DNA from 3 places in the Pseudomonas sp. FP2254 genome. Region 2 is predicted to be linked to each of the others. Evidence: riboswitches for the same ligand, from Rfam matches in the RefSeq annotation. Region 2 holds a riboswitch; each other region holds the start of a gene.
The links. A riboswitch is a leader RNA that binds a small molecule or an ion and turns the genes downstream of it on or off. The one in region 2 is predicted to bind cobalamin.
Positions count from the first base shown of each region.

Region 1: linked by a shared signal. The riboswitch ahead of PSH94_RS16825 (ABC transporter substrate-binding protein) and the one ahead of PSH94_RS11105 (CbtB domain-containing protein) in region 2 are both predicted to bind cobalamin.
Region 3: linked by a shared signal. The riboswitch ahead of cobO (cob(I)yrinic acid a,c-diamide adenosyltransferase) and the one ahead of PSH94_RS11105 (CbtB domain-containing protein) in region 2 are both predicted to bind cobalamin.

Region 1 is NZ_CP117444.1:3,663,347-3,667,879, forward strand. It holds gene PSH94_RS16815 (M4 family metallopeptidase) at 1-321, opposite strand, end outside; gene PSH94_RS16820 (DNA/RNA non-specific endonuclease) at 455-1,384, shown strand; cobalamin riboswitch at 1,421-1,615, shown strand; gene PSH94_RS16825 (ABC transporter substrate-binding protein) at 1,733-2,743, shown strand; gene PSH94_RS16830 (iron ABC transporter permease) at 2,752-3,756, shown strand; gene PSH94_RS16835 (ABC transporter ATP-binding protein) at 3,753-4,517, shown strand.
Region 2 is NZ_CP117444.1:2,410,305-2,414,837, reverse strand. It holds gene cobW (cobalamin biosynthesis protein CobW) at 1-998, opposite strand, end outside; cobalamin riboswitch at 1,089-1,288, opposite strand; cobalamin riboswitch at 1,331-1,548, shown strand; gene PSH94_RS11105 (CbtB domain-containing protein) at 1,646-1,834, shown strand; gene PSH94_RS11100 (CbtA family protein) at 1,846-2,538, shown strand; gene PSH94_RS11095 (cobalamin biosynthesis protein) at 2,535-2,927, shown strand; gene cobM (precorrin-4 C(11)-methyltransferase) at 2,998-3,744, shown strand; gene nfuA (Fe-S biogenesis protein NfuA) at 4,085-4,533, opposite strand, start outside.
Region 3 is NZ_CP117444.1:3,936,074-3,940,606, reverse strand. It holds gene PSH94_RS18045 (C40 family peptidase) at 7-546, shown strand; gene PSH94_RS18040 (sorbosone dehydrogenase family protein) at 594-1,907, opposite strand; cobalamin riboswitch at 2,007-2,261, shown strand; gene cobO (cob(I)yrinic acid a,c-diamide adenosyltransferase) at 2,340-2,951, shown strand; gene PSH94_RS18030 (cobyrinate a,c-diamide synthase) at 2,948-4,297, shown strand; gene bluB (5,6-dimethylbenzimidazole synthase) at 4,294-4,533, shown strand, end outside.

The DNA of each region.
Region 1 (4,533 bases), 1.3 Mb from region 2:
GCCCAGGCCGTCGTAGGCTTCGTCCACGGCCGCATCGCCACTGGCGGGCTGCCCTTCGCCTCGGACCAGCTTGCCCGGCAGGCTATCGGAGCCTTCGGCGGTGTAGATCGACCGCCTTTTACCCGCGCCCATGGCCAGCGCCATGTGCGCCGGGCCTTTGGCAGGCACTGCAAGCATGCGCAGCGAACGGAATGTGCTGTCCTTGGCACGCGTGCGCAGGGCATTTTCCCGTTGCGCTTTATCGCCGTGGCGTGCGATCTGGTCGAGCATGTACGGCGGGATCAGGCAGAAAATCGGATTGCGGCTAGGGTGAACACACATAGGCTTGCTCCATAAGGCGTGTGGTGAATATCCGGTTGACCGTTCCAGCATAGCCTTGCGGACACTGCCTGGCCCAAATTGTCATGAATCTGTGTTGCAGTAGTATTTACCCAAGGCCCGCAAGGAATCGCTCATGCCCGCACGTAAAGCCACAATCGACCTGTCACACCGCCCACGCCTCGCCGACCTGCGCCCACTGGTCGCGCCCGGCCCGAGCCTCCTTGAGGCCAGGGCCGCGACCGCGCGTGTCACCGCCGCCAAAGACTTCAAGGACCGTCGCGGTTATGCCGAGGACTTTCTCAGCAGCTTCGCGGTGCCGTGGCCCACGGTCGACGATTCAATCGCCGACGACGTGCAGCCCGGGCGCCTGGACTACACGCATTTTTCGATCACCCTGTCGCGCTCGCGGCGACTGGCACTTTATGTGGGCGTCAATATCGACGGCGAACACCATGTGGATATCGTGCGCAGCAACGATACCTGGGCCTACGATGGCCGCCTGCCGATCGCCGCGCAGATCGGCGAAGACCTTTATGCCGGCAACGGCCTGGACCGTGGCCACCTGGTGCGGCGCCAGGACCCCAATTGGGGCGACGAGGCGAACACGGCCAATTTCGACACCTTCCATTTCACCAACTGCTCACCGCAAATGAGCGGCTTCAACCAGAAGACCTGGCTGGAACTGGAGGACTACATCCTGGACAACACCCAGCGCTGGAAAGCCCGGGCGACAGTATTCACCGGCCCGTTGTTCGCCGACGACGACCGCGTCTACCGTGGCGTTAAAATCCCCAAGGCCTTCTGGAAAGTGGTGGCCTATCTGGGCGACGACGGCAAGCCTTCCGCCAGCGCCTACATGATCGACCAAAGCCGTGAGCTGGGGCAGCTCGATCTGGTGTTCGGCCCACTGCGCACCTACCGACGCAGTGTGATCCAGATCGAACAACTGACCGGTATCCGCTTCGCCAACCTGGCCGACTATGACGGTTTCAGCAACGAAGAGCGCGCCACCGGCACGCGAATCGAGACGTTGATCCGCGGCCCGCAGGACATTCGTCTGTGACCGGGCGCTCTTCGGGCTATATCGCCTCGCCCTGATCGACTACCATACCGCGCCGGTTCCCGAACGGGACTAATAGGGAATCCGAAGCGCGGTACACCCGCGCCAATCGGAACTGCCCCCGCAACTGTAGGTGCCGAGCCTGCTCCCCACTGCCACTGGACGCGTCCGGGAAGGCTGGAGCGTGGCGATGACGCATCAGTCAGGAGACCTGCCGGCCCAGCAAGATCACTAACCGGCGGGGTGTCCGGGAAGGACCTCCTTGCCCGGCCCTTGGCGCCGGTGTTCAAGGGCGTGTTTCCATGAGCGTACCTCCCCCGTTGCACGTACGGTCCACACGGAGAACGCCCCATGCTGCCACGCGCTACCGCCCTGCTCGCCGGCTTCGGCCTGGCCACCCTGGCTCACGCCGCGCCCACTCACTACCCGCTGACGGTGCAGAACTGCGGCAGCACGCTGACCTTTGCCCAGGCGCCCGCGCGCAGCGTGACCATCGGCCAGACCGCCACCGAGATGCTTTACACCCTCGGTGTGGGCGACAAGGTGGTCGGCACGTCGCTGTGGTTCAACCCGGTGCTGCCGCAGTTCAAGGCGCAGAACGACACCATCGAGCGCCTGGCCAATAACGAACCGAGCTTCGAGGCGGTGATCGCCAAGCGTCCGCAACTGGTGGCCGCCGAGCTGGAATGGGTGGTCGGCCCCCAGGGCGTGGTGGGCACCCGCGAACAGTTTCATGAGCTGAACATCCCGACTTACCTGCTGCCCTCCGACTGCGAAGGCAAGGACAACCTGGTGGGCGCTGACGGCACGCGGCTGGAGCCGTTTCGCATCGACACCATTTACAAAAGCATCAGCCAATTGGCGGCCATCTTCGACGTCCAAGACCGTGGCCAGCAACTGAACGACAGCCTCAAGGCGCGCCTGGCCAAGGCCGTCGCCACGGCCCAGGGCAAGGGCCTCAAGCAGGCCAGCGCGCTGGTGTGGTTCTCCAGTTCCGAGATGGCCAGCGACCCGTACGTGGCCGGGCACAAGGGCGTGCCCGAGTTCATGCTGCAAACCTTGGGCCTGCGCAACGTGGTGCAGTCCGACGAAGAGTGGCCCGCCGTCGGCTGGGAAACCATCGCCAAGGCCAACCCGACCTTTCTGGTGATCGCCCGCATGGACCGCCGTCGCTACCCCGCCGACGACCATGAAAAGAAACTCGCTTTCCTGCGCAGCGACCCGGTCACGCGCAACATGGACGCGGTCAAACATAACCGCATTATCATCCTCGACGCCCTGGCCTTGCAGGCCAGCGTACGCACCTTCGATGGCCTGGAACAGCTGGCCGGCGCCATCGACGGCTACGACCTGCCGCAATGACTGCCAGCCTGCTGCGCACCCTCCTCGCCCTGGCGCTGCTGCTCGCTGCGGTACTCGCCGGGGTAGCCATCGGCGAAACCGCCATCGAACCCCAGGTGGTGTTGCAGGTGCTCGCCAACAAACTGTGGCACGCCGGTTATGTGCTCGACCCCATTGATGAAGGCGTGGTGTGGAACTACCGCCTGACCCGCGCCCTGGTCGCCGCCGCCTGTGGTGCGGGGCTGGCCACGTGCGGGGTGATCCTGCAATCGCTGCTGCGTAATCCGTTGGCCGACCCGTACTTGCTGGGCATCAGCGCCGGCGCCTCGACCGGCGCGGTGCTGGTGGCGCTGATGGGCGTGGGCGGTGGACTGGTGTCGCTCTCGGCCGGCGCATTCGTCGGCGCGATGGCGGCATTTGCCCTGGTGATTCTGCTTGCGCGCGCCAGCGGTTCGTCCAGCGGCACCGGCCAGATCATCCTCGCGGGCATTGCCGGCTCGCAGCTGTTCAATGCCCTTACCGCGTACCTGATCACCAAATCGGCCAGTTCCGAACAGGCGCGCGGCATTCTGTTCTGGCTGCTGGGCAACCTCAGCGGCGTGCGCTGGCCGTCGGTGTGGCTGGCGGTGCCGGTCGCGCTGCTGGGGTTGGCGGTGTGCCTGTGGCATCGTCGCGCGCTGGATGCGTTCACCTTCGGCAGCGACTCGGCGGCGTCCCTGGGCATCCCGGTGCGGCGGGTGCAGATCGTGCTGGTGGGCTGCGCGGCGCTGGTCACGGCGGTGATGGTGTCGATTGTGGGTTCCATCGGCTTTGTCGGCCTGGTGATCCCCCACGCCGTGCGCCTGCTGCTCGGCACCGGACACTCGCGCCTGCTGCCAGCCAGTGCGTTGGGCGGCGCGTTGTTTCTGATCGCCGCCGATGTGCTGTCGCGCACCTTGATCAAAGGCCAGGTGATTCCGGTCGGCGTGGTCACGGCGCTGGTGGGTGCGCCGGTGTTTGCGCTGATCCTGGTCGGCCGGAGGAACGCGCGATGACGGTGTTGAGCTGCACGGCGCTGGGCTTCAAGGTGCGTGACGCCGAGCTGCTGCGCGGGATCGATCTGCAGGTGGCTTTGGGTGAAACCCTGGGCATCGTCGGCCCGAACGGCTCCGGCAAGTCCACCCTGCTCAAATTGCTCGCCGGCCTGCGCACGCCGTCCAGGGGCGAAGTACGCTTGGGCGAACAGCGCCTGGGCGACCTGTCGCGCCGCGCCATCGCCCAGCAACTGGCGGTGGTGGAACAGCAGGCCGACACCGACGACGCCATTCGCGTGTTCGACGCCGTGGCCCTGGGCCGCACGCCCTGGCTGTCGGCGCTGAGCCCGTGGGCCGCCGAGGACGACGCCATCGTGCGCCAGGCCCTCGTCGACGTGGACGCCACCCACCTGAGCCAGCGCGCCTGGCGCAGCCTGTCCGGCGGCGAACGCCAACGCGTACACATCGCCCGCGCCCTGGCGCAACGGCCCCGGATCCTGCTGCTGGACGAACCGACCAATCACCTGGACATCCAGCACCAACTGGCGATCCTCAAAGGCGTGCAAGCGCTGCCGGTGACCACCCTGATCGCCCTGCATGACCTCAACCAGGCCCTGACCTGCGACCGCCTCGCCGTGCTGGATCGCGGGCGCCTGGTGGCGCTGGGCAAACCGCTGGAGGTGCTCACCCCGCAACGCCTGCAAGACACCTTTGGCGTGCAGGCGCACTACCTGACCGACCCGGTCGATGGGGCGCAGATACTGCGGTTGCGGTCCAACTGATAAGACAGCCAGGGCG
Region 2 (4,533 bases):
AGCACCAGGCGCGTGATGCGCGGTTCGTCGGCTGTCCAGGCGCGATCGAAATGCTTGTCGAAACGCGTACCCACGCCTTGGATCAACAGGCGCATCGGTTTGTTGGGAATGGCGGCAAAGCCTTTGACGCGCAGGATGCCGTGTTGCACCACCAGTTGCGTCAAGGCATCGAGCAGCAGCGCTTCGTCGGCCTGGGGCAGATCGATGGAGATGGAGTCGAACGCGTCGTGATCATGATCGTCTTCACCGTCGTGGTGGTGATCGTGATGGCTGTGACGGGCGTCGATGTGTTCCTCGGAGCCTGCGCCCAGACCGATCAGCACCTCCAAAGGCAGGCGACCGCTGCTGGCTTCGACAATCTTCACCGCCGGCGGCAGTTCTTCGGCGACTTCCAGGCGCACACGGGCCAGGTCATCGGGACTGATCAGGTCACATTTATTGAGGATCACCAGGTCGGCGCTGGCCAGTTGGTCGGCGAACAGTTCGTGCAGCGGCGATTCGTGGTCCAGGTTCGGGTCGAGCTTGCGCTGGGCGTCGACCTGATCCGGGAACGCGGCAAAAGTGCCGGCGGCCACGGCCGGGCTGTCGACCACGGTGATGACCGCATCCACCGTGCAGGCGCTGCGGATTTCCGGCCACTGGAAGGCCTGGACCAAGGGTTTTGGCAGGGCCAGGCCCGAGGTTTCGATCAGGATATGGTCGAGGTCGCCGCGACGGGCAACCAGTTCGCGCATCACCGGGAAGAATTCTTCCTGCACCGTGCAGCACAGGCAGCCGTTGGCCAGCTCGTACACGCGGCCGTTGGCTTCTTCTTCGGTGCAACCGATGGAGCACTGTTTGAGGATCTCGCCGTCGATGCCCAGCTCGCCGAACTCGTTGACGATCACCGCAATGCGACGGCCCTGGGCGTTGTCGAGCATATGGCGCAGCAAGGTCGTTTTGCCCGAGCCGAGAAAGCCGGTAACGATGGTGACGGGGAGTTTGGCCAGTGTTTTCATCGGATGCCCTTGGGGGCGGGCAGACGGGACGATGGCCCTGCGCAGGCGCGCAGCAGCAGATTTCGTCACCGGATCACCCCGCCCGGTTGAATTGAAAATCGGTGCCGAGGCAGGTCTCCTGGCTTGGGGCGTGCAGGTCTTGCGACCGGCGCCGACTGCGCCTTCCCGCCTGATGGCAGTGGCATGGCAGTCAACTGAACCCTTCACAGTTGCGGGGGCAGCCGCGGCTTTGACCGCGTTCCCTTCTTAGCTTCGGCCTGGGCCGAAGAACCTCGAGGGTGCAAGGCTACAGGGGCTGGTCGCATTTGACTACCGTCCGCCACCCATGCTCTCCTACACATCTTGTTTCGGGTGCCCTTCACAGGGTGAAACGGGAAACCGGTGATTCGCCAGGTTGATGCCTGCGTGAAAAGTCCGGTGCTGCCCCCGCAACGGTAAGCGAGCGAAGCGTCACGGCCACTGTGCTTGAGCATGGGAAGGCGACGCTTTAAGGGTTCCTGGCAGAGCCCCCTCGCAAGCCCGGAGACCGGCCCGAAAAAATCAGATAACAAACCCGCGGTGGGCGGGCGCTGTTTAAACCTTGCGAGCCCGGCTCGCGGGGTTTTCATGCGCACGTCTCCACCCCAGACACTTGAAAGGGACGCGCCATGTCGATCATCAGCAGCACCTCGCCCGCCGTCAGCGGCACCACTACCCTGAGCCAACGCCTGACCGCCGCCATCGGTGCGTCGATCCTTGGCGCATGCCTGGTGTATTTCGCCGGTTTCTCGCACATCGAGGCGGTGCACAACGCCGCCCACGATACCCGCCACAGCGCCGCGTTCCCGTGCCACTGAGGCCTGCCGAGATGATCAAGCGTATTGCGCAAACCGCGGGGTTCACCGGCCTGCTGGCCGCCTTGCTGCTGACCCTGCTGCAAAGCTTCTGGGTGGCACCGCTGATTTTGCAGGCTGAGACTTTCGAGCAGGCACCGGCAGCCCATGAACACGCCGCCGGCACCGCCGCGCACACCCACGACGCCGAAGCCTGGGAGCCGGAAGACGGCTGGCAGCGCGTGCTGTCGACCACCGCCGGCAACTTGGTGGTGGCCGTCGGTTTTGCCTTGATGCTGGCCGGTCTCTACACCCTGCGGGCCCCGACGCGCACCGCCCAGGGCCTGCTGTGGGGCCTGGCCGGTTACGCAACCTTCGTGCTGGCGCCGACCCTGGGCCTGCCGCCGGAACTGCCGGGCACCGCAGCGGCTGACCTGGCGCTGCGCCAGACCTGGTGGATCGGCACCGCCGCGTCCACTGCGGTCGGCATCGCCTTGCTGGTGTTCGGTCGCAATGTGCTGCTCAAAGTCCTGGGCGTGGCGATCCTGGCGGTGCCCCATGTGATTGGCGCGCCACAGCCGGCCGTGCATTCGATGCTGGCGCCGCAGGCGCTGGAAGCGCAGTTCAAGATCGCCTCGCAGCTGACCAACATGGTGTTCTGGCTGGCCCTGGGCCTGATCAGCGCGTGGTGGTTCCGTCGCCATGGCGACAGTCATTACGCGGCATGACCCTCGTCGCCGGCCTGGGCTGCCAGCGAGGTTGCGAGGTGCACACTCTGTTGGCGTTGCTGGATGCGGCATTGGTCGAAGCAGGCGTCGAGCGCCGCCAGCTCGCCGCACTGGCGAGTATCGATCTGAAACAGGCCGAACCAGGGCTGCTGGCGTTGGCCGCAGCCTTGAACCTGCCCTTGTTGGACTTTAACGCCCGACATCTGGCGGCGTATGAAGGGCGCCTGAGCCACAAATCTCTTGTGGCTTTTGCCCATACCGGCTGTTACGGCATTGCCGAGAGCGCCGCGCTGGCGGCGGCCGAACAGATCAGCGGCGCCCCTGCCAGGCTGCTGATCACCCGCCGCAAAAATGCCCACGCCACCGTGGCATTGGCCTGCACGGGTTAAAAACCCGATAATCGCCCTCCCCGATCATGAGTAATCTTCATGCTCGCCCGTTTTTTCACAGGAACGCTCCATGACCGTCTACTTTATCGGCGCCGGCCCCGGCGATCCGGAATTGATCACCGTCAAGGGCCAGCGATTGATCCGCAGTTGCCCGGTGATCATCTATGCCGGCTCGCTGGTGCCGGCCGCGGTGCTGGAGGGGCATCAGGCCTCACAGGTGGTCAACAGCGCTGAGCTGCACTTGGAACAGATCGTCGAACTGATCAAGACCGCCCACGCCAAAGGCTTCGATGTGGCGCGGGTACATTCCGGCGACCCCAGCCTGTATGGGGCAATTGGCGAGCAGATTCGCTGCTTGCGTGAGCTGGGCATCCCGTTCCAGATCGTCCCCGGTGTCACCGCCGTTGCCGCTTGCGCGGCCTTGCTGGAAGCCGAACTGACCCTGCCGGATATCGCCCAGAGCGTGATTCTGACGCGCTATGCCGGCAAGACCCGCATGCCTGCCGGCGAGGAGTTCGCCAGCCTGGCGCAACATGGCACCACCATGGCGATTCACCTGGGGGTCAACCATCTGGAAAAGATCGTCGCTGAACTGCTGCCGCATTACGGCGCGGATTGCCCGATCGCCGTGGTGCATCGCGCGACCTGGCCGGATCAGGATTGGGCGGTGGGCACGCTGGCGGATATCACCGAGAAAGTCGCCGCCAAAGGTTTTCGGCGCACGGCGTTGATTGTGGTGGGCCGGGTGCTGGCCAGTGACGGTTTCAGTGAATCTTCGTTGTATCGGGCCGGGCATGCGCACCTTTATCGACCTTGATAAATAACTTTATCAACTGGATATAAGCTTTTGATTTAATTTATTTTTATAGGGGTGTATCAGTGGGCGGCTTGGTTGCTGATCCGGCGCTATCGGGGGCAAGCCCCCTCCCACATGAAGCAACCTCGCAGCGTCCAGTGAACGCGATTAACTGTGGGAGGGGGCTTGCCCCCGATGAGGACCTTGAGTAAACGAATATCGACGCTGACTCGCCAGAATCCCAGGCAAGCCTTCGCACTACCTGATCCAAATTATGAGATATATAGCGTAACCACCTGAATTTAAAACATAAAAAAACGGCGCTCACGGGGCGCCGTTTTTTTTGCAGTGAACACCTTACTCAGTAGTAGGCGTTTTCTTTCTGCGTGTGGTCAGTCACGTCACGTACGCCCTTGAGCTCCGGAATGCGCTCAAGCAAGGTGCGCTCGATGCCTTCCTTCAAGGTCACGTCGGCCTGGCCGCAGCCCTGGCAGCCGCCGCCGAACTTCAACACGGCGATGCCATCCTCGACTACGTCGATCAGGCTGACCTGGCCGCCGTGGCTCGCCAGCCCTGGGTTGATTTCGGTTTGCAGGTAATAGTTGATGCGCTCGTTGACCGGGCTGTCGGCGTTGACGTTCGGCACCTTGGCGTTCGGCGCCTTGATGGTCAGCTGGCCGCCCATACGGTCGGTGGCGTAATCAACCACTGCATCGTCGAGAAACGCTTCGCTGAAGCTATCGATATACGCAGTGAAGCTTTTGAGCCCCAGGGCGGTGTCTTCAGGCTTCTCTTCGCCAGGCTTGCAGT
Region 3 (4,533 bases), 1.5 Mb from region 2:
CTGCACATGTCGACCTCGGCCCGCCTGATTCTTATCCTCTGCGCCGCGCTGATCAGCGCCTGCGCCAACCGGCCACCGCCCGCGCCTGTTGCGGTCAAGCCCAAGCCGGTCTTCACCTATACCACCCAGAATGACTCGCCTGTCGCCGAAGACGTGCTGTTTCGTGCGCTCGGCCTGGTCGGCACGCCTTATCGCTGGGGCGGCAACACGCCCGATTCAGGCTTTGATTGCAGCGGCCTGATCGGCTTCGTGTTCCGCGACGCCGCCGGCATTTCCCTGCCTCGCACTACCCGAGAGCTGATCGGCATGCGTGCGCAGGACGTCAGCGCGCAGAACCTGCAGACCGGTGATCTGTTGTTCTTTGCCACCGGCGCAGGCTCCCAAGTCAGCCATGCCGGCATCTACGTGGGCGAGGGCCGCTTTGTGCACGCCCCGCAAACCGGCGGCACGGTAAAGCTGGACACCTTGTCCAAGGCGTATTGGCAGAATGCTTACTTGAGTGCCAAACGCGTATTGCCGGCTGAGCATTTGGCGCGCAATCCCTGAATCCGCTGTGGGAGGGTGCAACGCCCTCCCACAGTTTTTCACAGCGCCTATCGAGCGGCCGACACCCGCCACACCTTATTCCCGGCATCATCGGCCACCAGCAAATCGCCTTGCCGATCAATCACCACGCCCACCGGCCGGCCCATGGCTTTCTCATCTTTATCGAGGAAGCCGGTCAGTACATCCAGCGGTTGCCCTTTGGGCTGGCCGCCCTCGAATGGCACGAAGATCACTTTGTAGCCGCTGTGGGGTTTGCGGTTCCACGAGCCGTGCTGGCCGATAAAGGCGCCGTTGCTGTAGGCGGCTGGCAACTTGCTGCCGTCGGCGAAGGTCAGGCCCAGAGAGGCGGTATGTGGCCCTACCGCGTAATCCGGGGCGATGGCCTTGGCCACCAGATCCGGGTTCTGCGGCGTGACGCGTTCGTCCACGTGCTGGCCGTAGTAGCTGAAAGGCCAGCCATAGAAAGCGCCGTCCTTGACCGAGGTGATGTAGTCCGGCACCAGGTCGCTGCCAATTTCGTCGCGCTCATTCACTGCGGTCCACAACTTGCCGCTCTGGGGTTCCCACGCCATGCCGTTGGGGTTGCGCAAGCCTGAGGCGAAGAGGCGGTGCTGGCCGCTGGCGCGGTCGACTTCCCAGATCGCGGCGCGGCCCTGTTCGGCCTCCAGGCCGTTTTCGCCGACGTTGCTGTTGGAGCCCACACTCACATACAACTGGTTGCCATCCTTGCTGGCCACCACGTTTTTCGTCCAATGGTGATTCAGCGGGCCGCCCGGCAGGTCCACGACTTTAGTGCCGGCTTGCTTGATCGCGGTTTCACCTGGCTGGTAGGGGAAACGCAGCAGTTTGTCCGAGTCGGCCACGTACAAGTCATTGCCCACCAGCGTCATGCCGAACGGCGAATTGAGGTTCTCCAGGAACACCGTACGGGTTTCGGCCACGCCGTCGTGGTCGGCATCGCGCAGCAGGGTGATGCGGTTCGGGCTGGGTACACCGGCGCCTGCGCGACTCATGACTTTTTCCATTACCCAGCCACGCACACCCTTCGAATCGTCCGGCTTGGGCGGTGCATTGGTTTCAGCTACCAGCACGTCGCCATTGGGCAATACGTACAGCCAGCGCGGGTGGTCCAGGCCTTCGGCAAAAGCACTCACCTGCAGGCCGGGTGCTGCGGTGGGCTGGACGCCCTCGGGCCAGCCGATGGCAGGGGCGATATTGACGGTGGGGATCAGCGTCTTGTTCGGTTCCGGCAGCTTAGGCGATGGCCCGGTGCCGTCGCTGATCTGCAACGTGGAGCTTTCGCCACAGGCGGCAAGAGTGCCGGCGAGCATGATCAGTAAGGCGAGTCTGGTTTTACGCATGGTGTTCTCCTTGATACCTGTAGGGATAGAGGAGGGCGCGGGTACGATGGTTCAAGTACAAGGCCGGCTTTAATTGACGCTCCACCCCCAACCCACTAACCTTCGCGGCTTGTTTCAGGTGCTCTGTGACCCAAGGGTCGACGGAGTGAAACAGGGAAGCCGGTGAGTGAGCGCACTTATACACAGTGCTGCCGCAATTCCGGCGCTGCCCCCGCAACGGTAAATGAGTCAAGACGCTGCCTTTGGCCACTGTATCGCGTGCGATATGGGAAGGCGCAGCGTGGGTCCGCTCCTGGTTCGCCAGGGTACGGCCACTTATGAGCCCGGAGACCGGCCTGGACCATTCAACAGCATCACGGTGGGCGATGCTTGGCTGTCTGATTGTGTTTTTTCCTGCCCGCCGTTTTTGTCCAGCCCCAACGGAGAGCTGCCATGACCGATTCCCCCGACCGCGACGAACGCCACCTGGCGCGCATGCTGCGCAAAAAAGCCGTGATCGACGAGCGCATCGCCAATTCCCCCAATCAGTGCGGTTTGCTGCTGGTACTGACCGGCAATGGCAAAGGCAAGAGCAGCTCGGCCTTCGGCATGCTGGCCCGGGCCATGGGCCACGGCATGCAATGCGGCGTGGTGCAGTTCATCAAGGGCCGCCACAGCACAGGCGAAGAGTTGTTCTTCCGACGCTTCCCCGAACAAGTGCGCTTTCACGTCATGGGCGAAGGCTTCACCTGGGAAACCCAGGACCGCCAACGCGACATCGCCGCCGCCGAGGCCGCTTGGGCCGTGTCCCGCGCGATGCTGCAAGACCCTGCCATCGGCCTGGTGGTGCTGGACGAACTGAACATCGCCCTCAAGCACGGTTATCTCGACCTGGACCAAGTGCTCAGTGACCTGCAAGCCCGCCCTCCGATGCAGCACGTGGTGGTCACCGGCCGTGGCGCCAAGCCCGAAATGATCGAGATGGGCGACACCGTCACCGAAATGGGCATGCTCAAACATGCCTTCCAGGCCGGTATCAAGGCACAGAAAGGCGTCGAACTTTGAATCAGCCCCGTCATTGCCCGGCGGTTCTGATCGCCGCACCGGCGTCCGGCCAGGGCAAAACCACGGTCACCGCCGCGCTGGCCCGTTTGCATCGCAACCTGGGGCGCAAGGTGCGCGTGTTCAAATGCGGCCCGGACTTCCTGGACCCGATGATCCACGAGCGCGCCAGCGGTGCGCCGGTGTACCAATTGGACATGTGGATGGTGGGCGAGCAGGAAAGTCGCCGTCTGCTGTGGGAAGCCGCCGGCGAGGCCGACTTGATCCTGATCGAAGGCGTGATGGGCCTGTTCGACGGCACACCTTCGAGCGCCGACCTGGCCCGGCATTTCGGCGTGCCGGTGCTGGGTGTGATCGACGGCACCGCCATGGCCCAGACCTTCGGCGCCCTGGCCCTGGGCCTGGCGCGCTACCAGCCGGACCTGCCGTTCGCCGGGGTGCTGGCCAACCGTGTCGGCACCCTGCGCCATGCGCAACTGCTCGAAGGCAGCCTTACCGAAGGCCTGCGCTGGTACGGCGCGCTGTCCCGCGAAACCGGGATCGAGCTGCCCAGCCGTCACCTGGGGCTGGTGCAGGCCAGCGAACTGAATGACCTCGACCTGCGCCTGGACGCTGCCGCCCAAGCCCTGGGCAGCAGTTGCGAAGTCGCGGTGCCGCCGCCGGTCACTTTCGCCGCGCCGACGATCGTGGAAGCCGAGCCGTTGCTGGCCGGTGTGCGCATCGCCGTGGCCCGCGACGAAGCTTTCGCGTTTACCTACGGCGCCAGCCTCGACCTCCTACGGGCGATGGGCGCCGTGTTGCACTTCTTCTCGCCGATCCACGACCGCGCACTGCCCGACGCCGACAGTCTCTACCTGCCCGGCGGTTACCCGGAGCTGCATCATCAGGCCCTGGCGCAAAACACCCCGATGCTGGCCGCGATCCGCGCCCACCACGCGGCCGGCAAACCGTTGCTCGCCGAGTGCGGCGGCATGTTGTATCTGCTGGACTCGCTCACCGATGTCGACGGCAATCGAGCCGAACTGGTCGGCCTGCTGCAGGGCGATGCCGTCATGCAGAAAAAACTCGCCGCCCTGGCCCTGCAAAGCGTCGAATTGCCCGAAGGCGTACTGCGTGGCCATACCTACCATCATTCCCTGACCAGCACGGAGTGGCAGCCGATTGCCCGTGGCCAAAGCCCGAACGGTGGGCGCGGTGCCGAGGCAGTCTTCCGACAGGGGCGGATGACTGCCTCTTACGTACACTTCTATTTCCCGTCGAATCCGACGGCGGTCGCCGCCTTGTTTGCCCCGGACCTGGCTGAAACCCCCTCCACTGTGGGAGGGGGCTTGCCCCCGATAGGGTCATGACCGACAACGCTTTCCCCCAGGCCGACCGCGACGCCGTCTACCGCGCCATCGCTGAGCGCCGCGACATGCGCCACTTCACCGGTGGCACCGTCGCTCCCCAATTGCTGCAGCGCCTGCTCCAGGCCGCGCACCAGGCGCCGAGTGTCGGCCTGATGCAGCCGTGGCGTTTTATCCGCATCAGCGACCGCGTGTTGCGTGGGCAGATTCAACAATTGGTGGAGGAAGAACGCGTGCGC